DNA from 3 places in the Collimonas rhizosphaerae genome. Region 2 is predicted to be linked to each of the others. Evidence: predicted binding sites of a transcription regulator. Region 2 holds the regulator's gene; each other region holds the start of a gene.
The links. The regulator sigma-54, encoded in region 2, starts transcription at its own class of promoters, with help from an activator protein. The targets are predictions, from matches to a motif close to TGGCANGNAANCTGCTTT.
Positions count from the first base shown of each region.

Region 1: the regulator sigma-54 is predicted to act here: its motif matches at 4,528-4,545, upstream of V8G57_RS14145 (pilin).
Region 3: the regulator sigma-54 is predicted to act here: its motif matches at 4,173-4,190, upstream of urtA (urea ABC transporter substrate-binding protein).

Region 1 covers NZ_JBANDC010000009.1:33,096-38,966, reverse strand. The annotation lists gene V8G57_RS14170 (DUF2889 domain-containing protein) at 1-285, shown strand, start outside; partial or broken gene sucC (ADP-forming succinate--CoA ligase subunit beta) at 300-1,472, shown strand; gene sucD (succinate--CoA ligase subunit alpha) at 1,492-2,373, shown strand; gene V8G57_RS14155 (Stp1/IreP family PP2C-type Ser/Thr phosphatase) at 2,624-3,388, shown strand; gene V8G57_RS14150 (FHA domain-containing protein) at 3,618-4,220, shown strand; gene V8G57_RS14145 (pilin) at 4,596-5,102, shown strand; gene V8G57_RS14140 (pilin) at 5,197-5,715, shown strand; gene tfpZ (TfpX/TfpZ family type IV pilin accessory protein) at 5,858-5,871, shown strand, end outside.
Region 2 covers NZ_JBANDC010000004.1:281,083-286,953, forward strand. The annotation lists gene V8G57_RS07605 (KpsF/GutQ family sugar-phosphate isomerase) at 1-791, shown strand, start outside; gene V8G57_RS07610 (KdsC family phosphatase) at 791-1,372, shown strand; gene lptC (LPS export ABC transporter periplasmic protein LptC) at 1,369-1,962, shown strand; gene lptA (lipopolysaccharide transport periplasmic protein LptA) at 2,019-2,561, shown strand; gene lptB (LPS export ABC transporter ATP-binding protein) at 2,558-3,304, shown strand; gene V8G57_RS07630 (RNA polymerase factor sigma-54) at 3,408-4,889, shown strand; gene hpf (ribosome hibernation-promoting factor, HPF/YfiA family) at 5,045-5,395, shown strand; gene V8G57_RS07640 (DUF4197 domain-containing protein) at 5,505-5,871, opposite strand, start outside.
Region 3 covers NZ_JBANDC010000011.1:46,553-52,423, reverse strand. The annotation lists gene urtC (urea ABC transporter permease subunit UrtC) at 1-674, opposite strand, end outside; gene urtB (urea ABC transporter permease subunit UrtB) at 671-2,275, opposite strand; gene urtA (urea ABC transporter substrate-binding protein) at 2,818-4,071, opposite strand; gene V8G57_RS16370 (calcium:cation antiporter) at 4,419-5,501, opposite strand; gene dapA (4-hydroxy-tetrahydrodipicolinate synthase) at 5,577-5,871, opposite strand, start outside.

The sequences.
Region 1 (5,871 bases), on a different contig from region 2:
ATCGGCGGCGCGCTAGGCTGTACGCATCTGACCGAGCTGGCGCAGATACTGCCGACCGCGGCGTTGCAGGCTTTCGGCGGCGAGATCAATCGCGCTGCCGACCAGAAGCCGCCCCAGCTCGATCGTTGCCATGCATTACGCAGTGAAGGCGCAGTTGTCGCCAAATATTATCCGAAGTGGGCAATCAGCCCTCCAGCAGGAATCGGCACCGAATCTGTTTTAGAAACGTCGCATGTAGAATCGCCGCAATCGCATTTATCCAACCAAGCAATTTCATTTAATTAAGTGTCAGAAGGGAAGCTCGCATGAAAATCCATGAGTATCAGGGTAAAGAAATTCTCCGCCAGTTCGGAGTGACAACACCGCGTGGCATCCCGTGCCTGAACGTCGATGACGCGGTCAAGGCAGCTGAAACCCTCGGCGGTTCGGTTTGGGTCGTCAAAGCCCAGATCCACGCCGGCGGTCGCGGCAAGGGTGGCGGCGTCAAGGTTGCCAAGTCGCTGGAACAGGTGCGCGAATACGCCAGCCAGATCCTCGGCATGCAGCTGGTGACACACCAGACCGGCCCGGAAGGCCAGAAAGTCCGTCGCCTGCTGATCGAAGAAGGCGCTGACATCAAGCAAGAACTGTACGTCAGCATGGTTACCGACCGCGTCAGCCAGCGCGTGGTGCTGATGGCTTCCAGCGAAGGCGGCATGGACATCGAAGAAGTCGCAGCCAGCCATCCGGAAAAGATCCACCAGGTCGTCATCGATCCGGCTACCGGCCTGACCGATGCCGAGGCTGACAGCATCAGCACCCTGATCGGCGTTCCTGCCGGTTCGATCGCCGATGCGCGCGTCCAGTTGCAAGGTCTGTACAAGGCTTACTGGGATACCGATTGCTCGCTGGCTGAAATCAACCCGCTGATCGTCACCGGTTCTGGCAAGGTCATCGCCCTGGACGCCAAGTTCAACTTCGACGCCAACGCCCTGTTCCGCCATCCTGAAATCGTCGCTTACCGCGACCTGGACGAAGAAGATCCAGCCGAAATCGAAGCTTCCAAGTTCGACCTGGCTTACATCTCGCTCGACGGTAATATCGGCTGCCTGGTGAACGGCGCCGGCCTGGCCATGGCGACCATGGACACCATCAAGCTGTTCGGCGGCGAACCAGCCAACTTCCTCGACGTCGGCGGCGGCGCAACGGCTGAAAAAGTCACCGAAGCATTCAAGATCATGTTGAAGAACCCAGGCTTGAAAGCCATCCTGGTCAACATCTTCGGCGGCATCATGCGCTGCGACGTGATCGCTGAAGGCGTCATCACTGCATCCAAGGCCGTTTCGCTGCAAGTGCCGCTGGTGGTCCGCATGAAGGGCACCAACGAAGAAATCGGCAAGAAAATGCTGGCCGACTCCGGCCTGCCGATCATCGCGGCGGACAGCATGGAAGAAGCGGCGCAGAAGGTTGTTGCTGCGGCCAACGGTAAGTAACAAATAACAAGGAACAGATATGTCGATCCTGATCAACAAAGACACTAAAGTCGTCACCCAAGGTATTACCGGCAAGACCGGCCAATTCCACACCCGCGGCTGCCGCGACTACGCAAACGGCAAGAACGCTTTTGTCGCAGGCGTGAACCCGAAAAAAGCCGGCGAAGACTTCGAAGGCATCCCGATTTTCGCTAACGTTTCCGAAGCCAAGGCCGCCACCGGCGCCAACGTCTCGGTGATCTACGTACCGCCGGCAGGCGCTGCCGCAGCCATCTGGGAAGCGGTTGAAGCCGAGCTCGACCTGGCCATCTGCATCACCGAAGGCATCCCGGTACGCGACATGCTGGCGCTGAAAGACCGCATGGCAAAAGCCGGCAGCAAGACCTTGCTGCTCGGACCAAACTGCCCGGGCCTGATCACGCCGGATGAAATCAAGATCGGCATCATGCCGGGCCATATCCACAAGAAGGGCCGTATCGGCGTGGTTTCGCGTTCCGGTACCCTGACTTATGAAGCAGTCGGCCAGCTGACCGCACTGGGCCTGGGCCAATCGTCGGCAGTCGGCATCGGCGGCGATCCGATCAACGGCTTGAAGCACATCGACATCATGAAGATGTTCAACGACGATCCTGAAACCGATGCCGTCATCATGATCGGTGAAATCGGCGGTCCGGACGAAGCCAATGCAGCTTACTGGATCAAGGACAACATGAAGAAGCCAGTGGTCAGCTTCATCGCCGGTGTTACCGCTCCTCCGGGCAAGCGCATGGGCCATGCCGGCGCGCTGATCTCGGGCGGCGCCGATACTGCGCAAGCCAAGCTGGACATCATGGAAGCGTGTGGCATCACCGTGACCAAGAATCCATCGGAAATGGCGCGTCTGCTGAAGGCGATGCTGTAATCGCCGCCTGACAGGCAAAATAGGGCGGGTGCTTATCGTATAGACGATTACCTGCCTGACCATGAAAAGGGAGCTTCGGCTCCCTTTTTTATTCTCGTGCACAATCAAGGTCTGGCTGCGGGTGTAGCATCCAGGAGCAGGGGCGGCGCCGACTTTGCAATTTATCTTGCCGTCCCCAGCAGAACCAAGGAAAATACTTGTAACTAGGCAATCACCTGATCTGCCATAACTTTTTATCGTGTCTCGACATATGCCGCTTGAGTTTGCCGCCAAAACGGATATTGGTATGGTGCGAGTACAGAACGAAGACACCGTCGTGGTCGACGATGTCTTGCAGCTGGCGATCCTGGCCGACGGCATGGGCGGCTACAACGCCGGAGAAGTCGCCAGCAGCATCGCCACCGTCGCCATCCAGGAAGAAATCGAAAGCCAGCTGCAGGAGTACCGCCGCCTGCAGAAGCCGGAAGACGAGCTGCCGGTGCGCCTGTGGCTGATGCAGGCTGTGCGCCAGGCCAACAGCACCATCATCAACGCCGCCCGCCGCGAGCCGGAATACCGCGGCATGGGCACCACCCTGGTGGTGGCCTGGTTCGAGCCGCAAGGCAGCCTTGCCATCGCCCATGTCGGCGATTCGCGCGCGTATCGCATCCGCGACGGTTTGCTGGAACAGCTCACGCGCGACCACTCCCTGCTGCAGGAACAGATCGACGCCGGCCTGATCCGCGCCGAAGATGCGCAATTCGCCAACAACCGCAACATTGTCACGCGCGCCGTCGGCATCGATTACCAGCTGGTGGTGGAAGTCCACCAGCACCAGGTGCAGCCCGGCGATCTTTACCTGCTGTGTTCGGATGGATTGTCGGACCGGATCGGCGACAATGATATCTTCAATATTGTCAGCGACGCCCAGGGCGACCTGAAGATGGCATGCACCATGCTTATCAATGCCGCGAACCAATCAGGTGGACAGGATAATGTGTCGGTGATCCTGGTCAGAGTGCCGGAGAACGAATAAGCGTGTTGCGATTGCCGGTGAAAATTGAAGGCAAGCGCGATATGCGGGCCCGCGATATAAATCCCGAAATTTGAGTATCATTGCCCCGAAACAACATTAAACTGGGGGTTTGCTGAAGTATGCAAGACCGATGTATGAGCAACGCCAATACCAGTAGCTGCGGACGTGGCCGGATCTGCAGCATGGTTTTAAATTAACTTACAAATAGCGTTTCCCGAGAGAGATAGGAATGGCGAAGATCATCCTGACCAAAGGCGGCACCGTGATACAAGAGATGACGCTCACCAAAGAGCGCACCACCATCGGCCGCCGCGCCCACAATGACATGGTCATTGATAACCTTGCCATCAGCGGCGAACACGCGGTCATCATCACTATCTACAACGATTCGTTCCTGGAAGACCTCAACAGCACCAACGGCACCCAGGTCAACGGCCATCCGGTCACCAAGCATTTCCTGCAGCATAACGATGTGATCCAGATGGCCAGGTACAAATTGCTGTACCAGGTGGATACGGATGAGGAAATCAAGGACAACCGGCCGAAGATGTTTCCGGTGCCGCGGCCGGATGCGACCATTACCGTGCTGGATGGGCCTAGTGCTGGCAAGGAAATGCTGTTGACCAAGGTCCTCACTACCATCGGCCGTCCTGGCATCCAGGTTGCGATTGTCACGCGCCGTCCTCATGGTTACGAACTGACCCATGTCGAAGGGCAGACTTATACCCGGGTCAATGACACGCCATTAAATGCCGGAGCCCGGCCGCTCAAGGATGAGGATGTGATTGATATTGCCGGGACTTTGATGAAGTTTTCCTGGAAGACTGCTTAACCCCCTCAGTTCTGCCAGGCGCCGGCTGCGCGTCTGGCTTCTCACCTCCGCGAATCTCTTTCGCGCATCTGTAATTTAAGACTATCGCCAATTTCCCATCTGTCGAGAATCGATAACACTGGTTTGTCATCTTGTTAGTGTGTTGATTGCTGGCCGTTGAGGACTTGGGGCAGGACAAATTGCTGCAAGAGTGAAGATGGCATTTTCATAGTTTCTTCATGACAAAATTTGTCAGCGCAACATCGAAAATCTGCCAAATTTCCTCACTTTTCCAGATGCAAATCCGGGAAATCGCGGGATTTTCCACTGGCACAGACATTGCTCTAAGTCATAGGCAGTGAAACCCCTTTTTATCAACCGGAGAAACACATGAAAATGATGCAACGCGCTCAGCGCGGTTTTACCCTGATCGAATTGATGATCGTTGTGGCAATTATCGGTATTCTGGCAGCGATTGCTTTGCCTGCTTACCAAGATTACACAGTTCGCGCTAAGGTTAGTGAAGGTCTGGTCCTTGCTGACACCGTCAAACTGGCTGTTTCCGAGACTTTCCAATCTAATGGCGTTGTTCCAGGAACCAATACAGCTGCTGGCTATACGTTCTCTGGTTCTAAGTATGTGTCCGATATCGAAGTCAGTGGTGCTGGTGTCATCACAATTACATACCAAACAGCTGCTGGCGGTATTACAGCTTTGTCAGGCGCTAATACGCTTGTATTGACTCCTTTCGTTAATAAAAACGCTTTGGTAGCAGGCACTAGCGGCACAATTGATTGGGCTTGTGCTTCGTCGACAAACACAGCGGCAACTGCTCACGGCTTTGCAAGCGGCGTTAATGCCGGTACTCTGCTGCCAAAATACGCACCTGCAGAGTGCCGTTAATATTTGTAGTGTGGCTGCAAGTGGTAATTCGTTAAAAAAGGCGCTGCGGCGCCTTTTTTACTAGATGATTAGATTGGCGAGACGAGGTAATTATATGAATTATTTCAATTTCCGGCGACGAAACCAGCTCGGTTTTACATTGATTGAATTAATGATAGTTGTTGCTATTATTGGTATTCTTGCCTCCGTTGCTTTACCTGCTTATCAGGACTTTACCGTTCGCACGAAAATTAGTGAAGGGCTGGTCTTGGCCGACGATGCAAAGATAGCGGTCGTTAGTGCATTTCAATCTACCGGTTTGGTCCCGACGCAAAATTCAGATACTACATATGGTGGTACAACTACCAAATATGTATCGAGCGTGCAAATTGGTGCCGGAGGTGTGATCACGATTAGTTACAACTACGCGCCGACAGGCATCACCGCTCTGTCAAGTACCACCAATATAATTTTACTAACACCAAACGTTAATAATTTGCCATTGACGGCCAATGCCAGCGGATCAATTGACTGGGCATGTACGTCGGCAACCAAGGCCGCTGCATCTGCGCATTTGCTGGTCGCGAATCTCGGCACCGTACCTCCAAAATATGCACCTGCAGAATGCCGTTGAAGATTTGAACAGCTACGTGAATTTCCCCGATAGCAGCGTCAAATTCAAATGATCCAAGTAATGTTTTCTATTGCTTGCCATATGCAGTCATAGTCAAACTGAAATACGCATTCATAAATAACTCATTGCTCCAAGGAAGTATATGCAGCAAACAAT
Region 2 (5,871 bases):
TCGCCGCCACGCTGGCCTCTACCGGCACTCCAGCCCTGTTCATCCATCCGGCCGAAGCGGCACATGGCGACCTCGGCATGGTGACCGAGGACGATGCGTTCATCGCCATTTCGAATTCCGGCGAAACCGCGGAGCTGATGGCGATCGTGCCGATCATCAAGCGCATGGGCGCCAGCCTGATCGCGATGACCGGCAACCAGGACTCGGCGCTGGCGCAACTGGCCAATGTGCACCTGGATGTCAGGGTCGACCAGGAAGCCTGTCCGCTGAACCTGGCGCCGACCGCCAGCACCACCGCGACGCTGGCGATGGGCGACGCCCTGGCGGTGGCGCTGCTGGACGCGCGCGGCTTCCGCGAAGAAGATTTCGCCCGCTCCCATCCCGGCGGCGCGCTCGGACGGCGCCTGCTGACCCACGTGCGCGACGTCATGCGCAGCGGCGAAGCGATTCCGGCCGTGACCGCGGACGTATCGCTGTCGCTGGCGCTGCTGGAAATCACCCGCAAGGGCATCGCCATGACCGCCGTGGTGGATGAAAAATTCCATGCCATCGGCGTCTTTACCGATGGCGACCTGCGGCGGCTGATCGAACAGGTGCAGGATTTCACCAAGCTCACGATCGCCGACGTCATGCACGCCAACCCGCGCTCCATCGGCCCGGACCAGCTGGCGGTCGACGCGGTGCACATGATGGAGCAATTCCGCATCAACCAGCTGCTGGTCACCGACGCCACTGGCATGCTGGTCGGCGCGCTGCATATCCATGACCTGACGCGCGCCAAGGTAATCTGATGAATATCCAGGCCAAGCACGGCGACAGCACCAACCTCGCCGACCTGACAGCGCGCGCAGCGCGGGTGCGCCTGATGATTTTCGACGTCGACGGCATCCTGACTGACGGCGGCCTGCTGTACGGCGCCGACGGCGAACAGCTCAAGCGCTTTAACGCGCTCGACGGCCACGGCATCAAGCAGTTGCAGCAGAGCGGCGTCGCCACCGCCATCATCAGCGCGCGGCAGTCGGCGATCGTCAGCCGCCGCGCCAGCGACCTTGGCATCGCTCATGTGCAGCAAGGCGTACATGACAAGCACGCGGCATTTGTCAAATTGCTTGCACAGCTGGGACTGGCGCCGGATGCCTGCGGCTTTATCGGCGACGATGTGATCGACTTGCCGATCCTGTCGCAGGTCGGTTTTGCGGTCAGCGTTCCCAACGGCCATCCCGATGTCCGCAGCCGCGTGCACTATGTCACCCAGGCCAGCGGCGGCCACGGCGCCGCGCGTGAAATCTGCGACCTGATCATGCAGGCGCAAAATACCTACGCAGCGACGCTGGCGTCGTACCTGCGCACCACACCGCAGGACATTGCATGAAAAACCTGCGCTCCACCTACCGCTTCCGCTTCCTGCTGCTGCTGATATTGTTCATCTTGCTGGCGCTCGGCAGTTTCTGGCTGGTGCAGGTGATGCACCAGAATACCGAAGACCTGCTGCCGAAGGCGGCGCGCACCGAACCCGATTATTTCGTCGAGCATTTCAATTACGTGCAGATGTCGCCCACCGGGCAGCCGCGCTACAACATTTCCGGCGACCGGCTGACACATAATCCAGGCGACGATTCGTTCGATGTGCAAAAGCCGCTGATCCACAGCCTGGACAAGGAAAAACCGCCGATGAACCTGCGCGCCGACCGCGGCAAGATCGAAGACAACAACAGCAAGGTGCATCTGTACGGCGACGTCAATGCGGACCGGCCGAAGACGCCGCAGGCCGACAATTTCCACTTGAAATCCGAATACCTGCTGCTGCTGCCCGACGACGACGTCATGCAGTCCGACAAACCGGTGGAGCTCACGCTGGGACAATCGGTATTGCATGGCACCGGCATGGATTTCAATAATTCCACGCGTGTACTGAAACTGTTCAGCAAGGTCCACGGCGTGTTTCCGCCCAAACCTCGCTGATCCAGGCAAACAGGCCATTTTATGCACACCGTTCTATCCTTTATCCAGGATTTTTCATGAAACGACTATTTTTCATATCCCTGCTGTTGCTTAGCGCCATAGGCGTGGCGCATGCAGAAAAAGCAGACTCCGAAAAACCGACGCTGATCGATTCCGACCAGCTCACCTATGACGACGTCAAGCAGGTCAATGTCGCTACCGGCAACGTGGTGCTGACGCGCGGTACGCTGCTGATGAAAGCCGACCGCGTGGTGGTGACTACCGATCCGTCCGGCTACCAGTTCGCCACCCTGTACGCAGATCCCGGCAAGCTCGCCACGTTCAAGCAAAAACGCGACGGCGGCCCCGACCTGTGGATCGACGGCCATGCCGAACGCATCGAATACGACGGCAAGACAGAAATCACCAAGCTGTTTTCCAAGGCGCAGATGCGCCGCCTGCAAGGCGACAAACCAACCGACGAAGTGAACGGCGAATTCATTTCCTACGACAGCCGCACTGAATTCTATTCGGTCAACAATACCGTCAACGGCAACAGCCAGGCAGGCGCCGGACGCATACGCGCCGTCATCCAGCCGCGCCCGAAAGCTCCGCAATGACAGCTCCCAGCACCCTGATCGTCAAAGGCCTGCAGAAAAGCTACGGCGCGCGCCAGGTAGTCCACGACGTGTCGCTGACAGTGCATTGCGGCGAAGTGGTCGGCCTGCTGGGCCCCAACGGCGCCGGCAAGACTACTTCTTTCTACATGATCGTCGGCCTGGTGCCGTCGGACGGCGGCGAGATCGACCTCGACGGCGTCGACATTTCACGCTTGCCTATCCACCGGCGTGCAGTGCTCGGCCTGTCGTACCTGCCGCAAGAGGCATCGGTGTTCCGCAAGCTGACGGTGGAAGACAATATCCGCGCCGTGCTGGAACTGCAGCGTCCCAACGGCAAGCCGCTCACCAAGGCTCAAATCGACGAGCAGCTGCAGAAGCTGCTGCACGAGCTGCAAATCGAAAAGCTGCGTGAAAACCAGGCGCTGTCGCTGTCGGGCGGTGAACGCCGGCGGGTCGAAATCGCCCGCGCGCTGGCCACCAATCCCCGCTTCGTCCTGCTGGATGAACCGTTTGCCGGGATCGATCCGATCGCCGTGATCGAGATCCAGCGCATCGTCCGCTTCCTCAAGGAACGCGGCATAGGCGTGCTGATCACCGACCACAATGTGCGCGAAACACTGGGCATCTGCGATCGCGCCTACATCATCAACCAGGGCAGCGTGCTGGCCAGCGGCAGTCCGGACGACATCATCGCCGACGAGTCGGTGCGGCGCGTATACCTGGGCGAGCATTTCCGCATGTAGCTTCATCGAGATATGCCCGAACGGTCGGGGGCAAGGGAATGCGCCGCGCTGCGGCAGCCTGCCCCGAATAAAGAAATACCAGTGAATTGTCTGCACGGAAGCCATGAAACAATCACTCCAGCTACGCACCTCGCAGCATCTTGCGCTGACACCTCAGTTGCAGCAGTCTATCCGGCTGCTGCAATTGTCCACGCTCGAACTGCACCAGGAGCTGGAACAGATCCTGTCGGACAATCCCCTGCTGGAGCGGGTCGACGACCCGCTCGACAATTCCGTACGCTTGCTGGCGGACGGCGCCATCAGCGGCACCGCGTCGACCATGGATGCCCCGGTGGGCGACAGCGAAGTGAGCAGCTCGCCGAGCGAAAGCGAAACCGGGCTGGACACGCCGCCGGCCGCCGAGAGCGGCCCGGAAAGCGGCGACAGCGAATGGAGTTTCGACGATGTCGCGCGCAGTTCAAAAACCCCGGATGACGAAGATGCGCGGCCGCAGCTGGAAGCCCACGAATCCACCTTGCGCGAACATCTGCTGCAGCAGATGCGCGAAACGCTGCACGACTTGCGTGACCGCGCCCTGGTCGAGCTGACCATCGATGCGCTGGACGACAACGGCTACCTGGAAGAATCGCTGGAAGAAATCCTGGAGCGGCTGCCGCCGGAACTGGAAATCGCCATCGAGGAATTATCGACGGCGCTGAAGATGGTGCAGAGTTTCGACCCGGCAGGCGTCGGCGCCCGCAATGCGGCGGAATGCCTGAGCTTGCAGATCAGGCGTTTTATCAAAGTGCCATTTGTCACGCGCCGGCTTGCATTGGCGATCGTGCAAGATCACCTGATGCTTTTTGCGCAACGCGATTTCAATAAAATCAAGAAGGCGCTCGATTGCGACGACGAAGACCTGCGCGAAGCGCAGGCAGTCATCAAGCAGTGCAATCCGCACCCCGGCGCGCCGTTCGCCGCCAACACTTCCGACTACGTCGTGCCCGACGTGATCGTCAGGCGCAGCAAGCAGGGCTGGCAGGTCATGCTCAACAATGACGTCATGCCAAGGCTCAGGGTGAATGTCCTGTATGCCAACATTCTGAAGCAAAGCAAGGGCGACGGCGCGCTCACTTCGCAGCTGCAGGAAGCCAAGTGGCTGATCAAGAATATGCGGCAGCGCTTCGACACCATCCTGCGCGTGGCGCAAGCCATCGTGGAACGCCAGAGGAATTTCTTTTCGCACGGCGCGGTGGCCATGCGGCCGCTTGTGTTGCGTGAAATAGCTGATACACTGGGACTACACGAGAGTACTATTTCTCGTGTAACCACTCAGAAATACATGCTCACTCCCCACGGGATGTTTGAACTGAAGTATTTCTTCGGCAGCCATGTTGCTACTGAGGCAGGTGGAGAGGCTTCCTCAACGGCAATCAGGGCACTCATTAAGCAATTGATAGGAGCGGAAGATACAAAAAATCCTTTCTCTGACAGCAAGATTGCCGACATGCTTGCGGAACAAGGTATGGTGGTAGCCCGCCGCACCGTCGCAAAATATCGCGAAGCACTGAAAATTCCGTCTGTTAATTTACGCAAGGCCTTGTAGTTCTTCTGGTTTGATTGTAAAGCTTACCCTTGCTGTGTCCAGACGAAGCGGGTTTCATTGGTTCTTGCCAGGACTGTCTGTTTTCGGACCGTCCGCCTAAAGATCCTGCGTATCCAGCTCCGGACCGCCAGCAATATTCTTGATAGGAGCGCTGTATGAACTTCACCATCAGTGGGCATCACCTCGAGTTAACCCCTGCCATTCGCGAATACGTACAAAGCAAACTAGAGCGTATCAAACGCCATTTCGACCAGGTCATCGATATCAGCGTGATCCTGACGGTCGACAAGATTACTGAAAAAGAAAAACGCCAAAAAGCGGAAATCAACCTGCGCGTAAAAGGAAAAGATTTGCATGCCGAAAGCATTGCCCACGATCTTTACGCCGCCATCGACGCCCTGATCGACAAGCTCGATCGCCAGGTGATCAAATACAAGGACAAGATGCAAGACCACCAGCATGATGCCATCAAGCACCTGCCGGAAGAACTCCCCGCCGCGACCTGATCCGACCTGCGCGAGCTGTGTGGCTCGCGCCAATAAATGAACAAGGGCGCAGTCAATGCGCCCTTTGTTATTGTCAAACCATATTATTGTTTATCGCTGCGGCGCGTCCTTATTTCAATGCGCCGAACACCTTGCCGATAATCGCGCTGCCGGCGCCGACCGGATCCTGCCGTATCGCTTTCTCTTCGTCGCCGATGATGGTGTACAGGCCGTCCAGCGCACGCTGCGTGACGTAACCTTCAACGGTGCTTTGCTGGGCTGGCACCATGCCGGTCTTGCCGACTTGCCCCATGACCGAATTGTATTGCGCCGACAAGCCGTTGCGGTCGGTCACGCCTTTGACGATAGGCAGGAATTTCTGGCCCAGTTGCGCCGAAGTCTTTGCCTTGAAGAAGTCTGTCACCGAAGTATCGCCGCCGGTCAGGATGTTTTTTGCATCCGTCACCGACATCGATTTCACTGCATTCAACAGCAGC
Region 3 (5,871 bases), on a different contig from region 2:
GCCAGCGTGATCAGGTACAGCACCGCCTTGGTCGACGGCGCCGTGATGGAGTAACCCAGGATGCGCTTGAAATCGGTGAAGCCGTTGTTGCCGCCGAAGCCGGTGTTGTTGCGGAAGAACAGCAGCATGAAGGCGAAGGTCATGGCTTGCGTGATGATCGAGAAATACACGCCCTTGATGCGCGAGCGGAAGGCGAAATAGCCGAACACGAAAGCCAGCACGCCCGGCACCAGCACCACCAGCGCCATGCAGTACCAGAAATGGTCGGTCAGCGACCAGAACCATGGATAGGTTTTCCAGTCGAGGAACACCATGAAGTCGGGCAGGTTGCTTTGATAGACGCCGTCGCGGCCGATCGCCCGCATCAGGTACATGCCATGGGCGTAGCCGCCCAGTGCAAAGAATACGCCGTGGCCGAGCGACAGGATGCCGGTGTAGCCCCATACCAGGTCGAGCGCCAGCGCCGCCATGGCGTAGCACATGAACTTGCCGACCAGGGCTACCGTGTAGCCGGAAATGTGCAGTACATGGCCGGCAGGGAAGGCCAGGTTGAGCACCGGCAGCAGGGCCAGGACCACGCTGCAGAAAATGATCCCGCTCCATGCTGGACGCGAAAACAACGGCGTCCTGGTGGCGGCGATCTGCTGGGAAACCGGTAGGGTTGCGCTGCTCATTCGACGCTCCTGCCTTTCAGCGCAAACAGGCCTTGCGGGCGTTTTTGAATGAAGACGATGATGAAGACCAGGATCGCGATCTTGGCCAGCACGGCGCCGGCCACCGGCTCCAGGAACTTGTTGACTTCGCCCAGGCCGAACGCGGCGATCACGGTGCCGGCCAGCTGGCCGACGCCGCCCAGCACCACCACCATGAAGGAGTCGACGATGTAGCCCTGGCCCAGGTCCGGCCCGACATTGCCCAGCTGCGACAGCGCCACGCCGCCGAGGCCGGCGATGCCGCAGCCGAGGCCGAAAGTCATCATGTCGATCTTGCCGGTCGAGACGCCGACGCAGGACGCCATGCGGCGGTTTTGCATGACCGCCCGCACGAACAGGCCGAGCCGGGTCTTGTTCAGGATCAGCCACACCGCCAGCACCACGGCCAGCGCGAAGAAAATGATCACGATGCGGTTATACGACAGCACCAGCGAACCGAGCACGGTGACGCCGCCCGACATCCAGCTGGGATTGGCGACTTCGACGTTCTGGGCGCCGAAGATGGAACGCACCAGCTGCATCAGCATCAGGCTGATGCCCCAGGTGCAGAGCAGGGTTTCCAGCGGCCGGCCGTACAGCCAGCGCAGCACCAACCGCTCCAGCACGATGCCGACCGCGGCGGTGACGATGAAGGCGGCCGGCAGCGCGACCAGCAGGTAGCCGTCCAGCGCGCCCGGGAAATACTGGCGGAACAGCAGCTGGCAGACATAGGTGGTGTAGGCGCCTATCATCAGCAGTTCGCCGTGCGCCATGTTGATGATGCCCATCAGGCCGAAAGTGATCGCCAGCCCGAGCGCGGCCAGCAACAGCACGCTGCCGAGCGAGATGCCATAGAACACCTTGCCGATGAAATCGACCGTCGCCAGGTGGCGGTCCAGCACGCCCAGGGTGCGCACTGCTTCGATGCGTACCGCCGGATCCGGCTCGACATAACTGCCGTCCGGGTTCTTGTCGAGCAGGTTTTGCAGGGCGGGGCGCAGGTTGGCGTTGGTGCTGCCGGCCAGGGTTTGCACCGCGGCCTTGCGGGTGGCGGCTTCGGGCGAGTGCAGGTTGGCGGTGGCGATCACCTGTTGCAGGATGGCCTGGATTTCGGGATCGCTTTCCTGGTGCAGGGCTTTGCTGATCAGCGGGATTTGCGCCGGGTCGGCGGTTTTTATCAGTTCCGTGGCGGCGGCAATGCGCTGGTTGCGGTTGGCGGAAAACAGTTTCAGGCCGGACAGGGCGCCTTCCACTACGCCGCGCAGGCGGTTGTTGACGCTGATGCCTTCGGCGTCGTCGGGTGCGGGCGAGGTCTGGTCGGTGGCTGGGTTGAATGCCTGGGTGTCGTCGACGATCAGTATGGTGCCGTCGGGGCGGGCGTACAGGGCGTCGGTATTCAGCGCGTTCAGGATCTTTAGTGCGTCGTCGTTGGCCAGTGCGGCGATCTGGTTGACTGCGGCTATGCGTGCATCGGGATCGTCGCCGGCCAGCGGCTTGAGCAGCGCCGGGTCGATCCTGGCGTGCGCCAGCGCGGTGTGCAGGCACAAACTTGCAATGAGAAGAATTTTTCTTGAGATTTTCATTAGTCTGTTTGCGAGCCGATTTTTCCTGCCTTGGCATTACGGGACGGTAGTTAAATGGGGTCAGAGTTTTTTTTCGCGCCTTTTGCGAAAATTACTCTGACCCCATTTAACGGGCTACGGAGTACGTTCGGTGGCGTGCGATGTCCTTCGTTCGGTGTTATCTAAAACGTTCACTGCTCCGTGGGTACAAGCCGGGGGCGGCCCGGCAGCCGCTCACTTTCTTTGCTTCGCCCCTAGCCGGGCGCCAAAAAGTAAGCAAAGAAAGGCGACCGCAAAGCCGTTGCCTTCCCTTCGGTCAGGTCCCCAAATCCGGCGCGTGCCAGCCGGGTGGGGGACAAACTCGCCTTCGGCTCAAACATGTCCCCCACAATTCCCGGCTGGCACGCGCCGGATTTGGCAACGTCCCAATGCGGAATTCAAAAGCAACGGCAACGTCAAAAGCAACTCCAACGTCAAAAGCAACTCCAACGTCAAAAGCAACCCCAACGTCAAAAACAACTACAACAGCAACGTCAAAACCAACAGCCTTGATGCCGCTACGGTCAGAGTTTTTGCTTGCTTTCGTTGCCTGGGATGTACGGGCTCCAAGGCTGTGCGCGGATTGTGGTCTTGGTTTTGTTGACTACGTTGAATTGGCCGTCAGCCTTGATTTCGCCGATCATTACCGGCTTGTGCAGGTGATGGTTGGTGGCGTCCATTTCCAGTTCATAGCCAGACGGGGCCTTGAATTTCTGGCCGGACATGGCGGCGATCACTTTGTCGGTGTCGGTGGACTTGGCTTTTTCCACGGCCTGTTTCCACATGTAGATGCCGACATAGGTCGCTTCCATCGGATCGTTGGTGACTACGGTGCTGGCGTTCGGCAGTTTCTTGGCGACGGCGTAGGCTTTCCATTTCTTGATGAAGGCGGTGTTGACCGGGTTTTTCACCGACTCGAAATAATTCCATGCGGCCAGGTGGCCGACCAGCGGCTTGGCGTCGACGCCGCGCAATTCTTCTTCACCGACCGAGAACGCTACCACCGGCACGTCCGTGGCTTTCAGGCCGGCATTGCCCAGTTCCTTGTAGAACGGCACATTGGAATCGCCGTTGATGGTCGAGATCACTGCAGTCTTGCCGCCGGCGGAAAATTTCTTGATGTTGGCGACGATGGTCTGGTAATCGGAGTGGCCGAACGGCGTGTAGACTTCGTCGATATCCGTATCCTTCACGCCCTTGCTGTGCAGGAAGGAGCGCAGGATCTTGTTGGTGGTGCGCGGGTAGACATAGTCGGTGCCGAGCAGGACGAAGCGCTTGGCGCCGCCGCCTTCTTTCGACATCAGGTATTCGGTGGCCGGGATCGCTTGCTGGTTAGGCGCGGCGCCGGTGTAGAACACGTTCTTCTCCAGCTCTTCGCCTTCATACTGCACCGGATAGAACAGCAGGCTGTTGAGTTCCTTGAAGACCGGCAGCACCGATTTGCGCGAAACCGAGGTCCAGCAGCCGAACACCACCGACACCTTGTCCTGCGAAATCAGCTGGCGCGCCTTTTCGGCGAACAGCGGCCAGTTGGAAGCCGGGTCGACCACCACCGGCTCCAGTTGCTTGCCCATCACGCCGCCGTTGGCGTTGATCTCTTCGATCGCCATCAGGGCCACATCCTTCAGCGAGGTTTCAGAGATCGCCATGGTGCCCGACAGCGAATGCAGGATGCCTACCTTGATGGTGTCCGCGGCAAATGCAGACGGCAGCCAGGAGCTGGCGGCCAGGGCGAAAGCGCCGAGTGCGGTAGCTTTCAGAAGGGTGCGACGTGACATGAATTTCTCCTCCGGTTATGAGCGATAAAAAACAGAAAAAGCACGAGCAAAGAAAGCCTGCGGCAAACCTGGTGCGGGGATGCGCCGATTACACAATGGCATTAGCAGAATGCATGCCAGAGAGGCGGGACGGCGCCATGCGCCGGATTCGGGGAGAACGACTTGAATCTGAAGCAATATTGACGCCGGCGAGACGCGCGGCGCCCATATTTGGTGAGAGGGGATTTTGGTGCAGGATAAGCGCACCAGCATGGTGCTGCGCTATGCGGCGACCCTGGGGCCGCCGCAAAAAACGATACCGGTTGGTGCGGAAAACCCGGAACTGGCTGGCCGGTTCCGGGATTGATTCAGGGAACGATGGTGGTGAACAGGTAAACCGCAAAAATCACCAGGTGCACCGTGCCTTGCATGACCGTGGTGCGGCCGGTGCCGAGCGACAGCGTGGCGACGATGAAAGACAGCAGCAGCAGCACGGTGGATTTGACGTCCAGGCCGAGCGACAGGGTCCAGCCGGTGGTGAGCGAAACGATGGCAACCGCCGGAATGGTCAGGCCGATGCTGGCCAGCGCCGAACCCAGCGCCAGGTTGAGGCTGGTCTGCAGGCGGTTGGCGCGCGCCGCGCGCACCGCGGCCAGTCCCTCCGGCAGCAGCACCACGGCGGCAATGATGATGCCGACCAGGGTCTTGGGCGCGCCGACGCTCGCCACCGCGGTTTCCAGGGCCGGCGCCAGCGATTTCGCCAGCAGCACCACCGCTCCCAGGCAAATCAGCAGCAAGCCGCCGCTGAGCGCGGCCACCTTGGCCGATGGCGGCGCCGCGTGGACATCTTCATCGTTGACAGCTTCTTCCGGCAAGAAGTAATCGCGATGGCGCACGGTCTGCACCAGCACGAAGGTGCCGTACAGTATCAGCGAGATGACGGCGATGAACGCCAGCTGGCTGGGACTGTAGAACGGGCCCGCGGCGCTCGAGGTGTAGTTGGGCAGCACCAGCGTCAGCACCGCGATCGCCGCCAGCGTCGCCAGCGAAGCGCTCACGCCCAGCAAGCCGAAACTCTGTTCCTTGTGGCGGCTGGCGCCGACCAGCAGGCAGATGCCGACGATGCCGTTGAGGATGATCATGATGGCGGCAAATACGGTATCGCGCGCCAGGCCCGTGGTTTCTTCGCCGCCGGCCAGCATCAGCGAGACGATCAGCGCCACTTCGATCAGGGTCACCGCCAGCGCCAGCACCAGCGTGCCGTAAGGTTCGCCGACCCGGTGCGCGACGACCTCGGCGTGGTACACCGCCGCCAGCACGCTGCCGAGCAAGCCGATCACCAGCAATATCGTGTAAAAACCGCCTGGATTAAAGCTCGCGCCGCCGAGCAGGAGCCAGCCGGCGACCGGAGCGGCAATGGACCATATGGGGAGTGCAGGGGAAATTTTCATAAGGCGATTGGACACGCATCAAGCATTTTTTGCAAGTATTGCGTGGAAATCGGCCGCCGGTAAGGACAGAGCGTCTCATCTCACCAGGCCCAGCAGCCGGGATTTGCCGCGCACGGCCGATTCCGGCTGCGCGCTCTTGCCGGCAACCGGCACCGTCATCAGTTTTTCCAGCGCCCTGGCCAGCTTGACCCGGCCCGCCGCTGACATCCGTGTCATCGGCAGCCGCAGTTCGTCCTGTATCTGGCCTTGCATGGCCAGCGCTGCCTTTACCGGACCAGGATTCGGTTCCGAGAACAGCAGCTGGATCATCGGCAGCAGCTGCTTGAACAGGGCGCGCGCCGAACCGAGCTGGGCGGCGCGCACCAGTTCG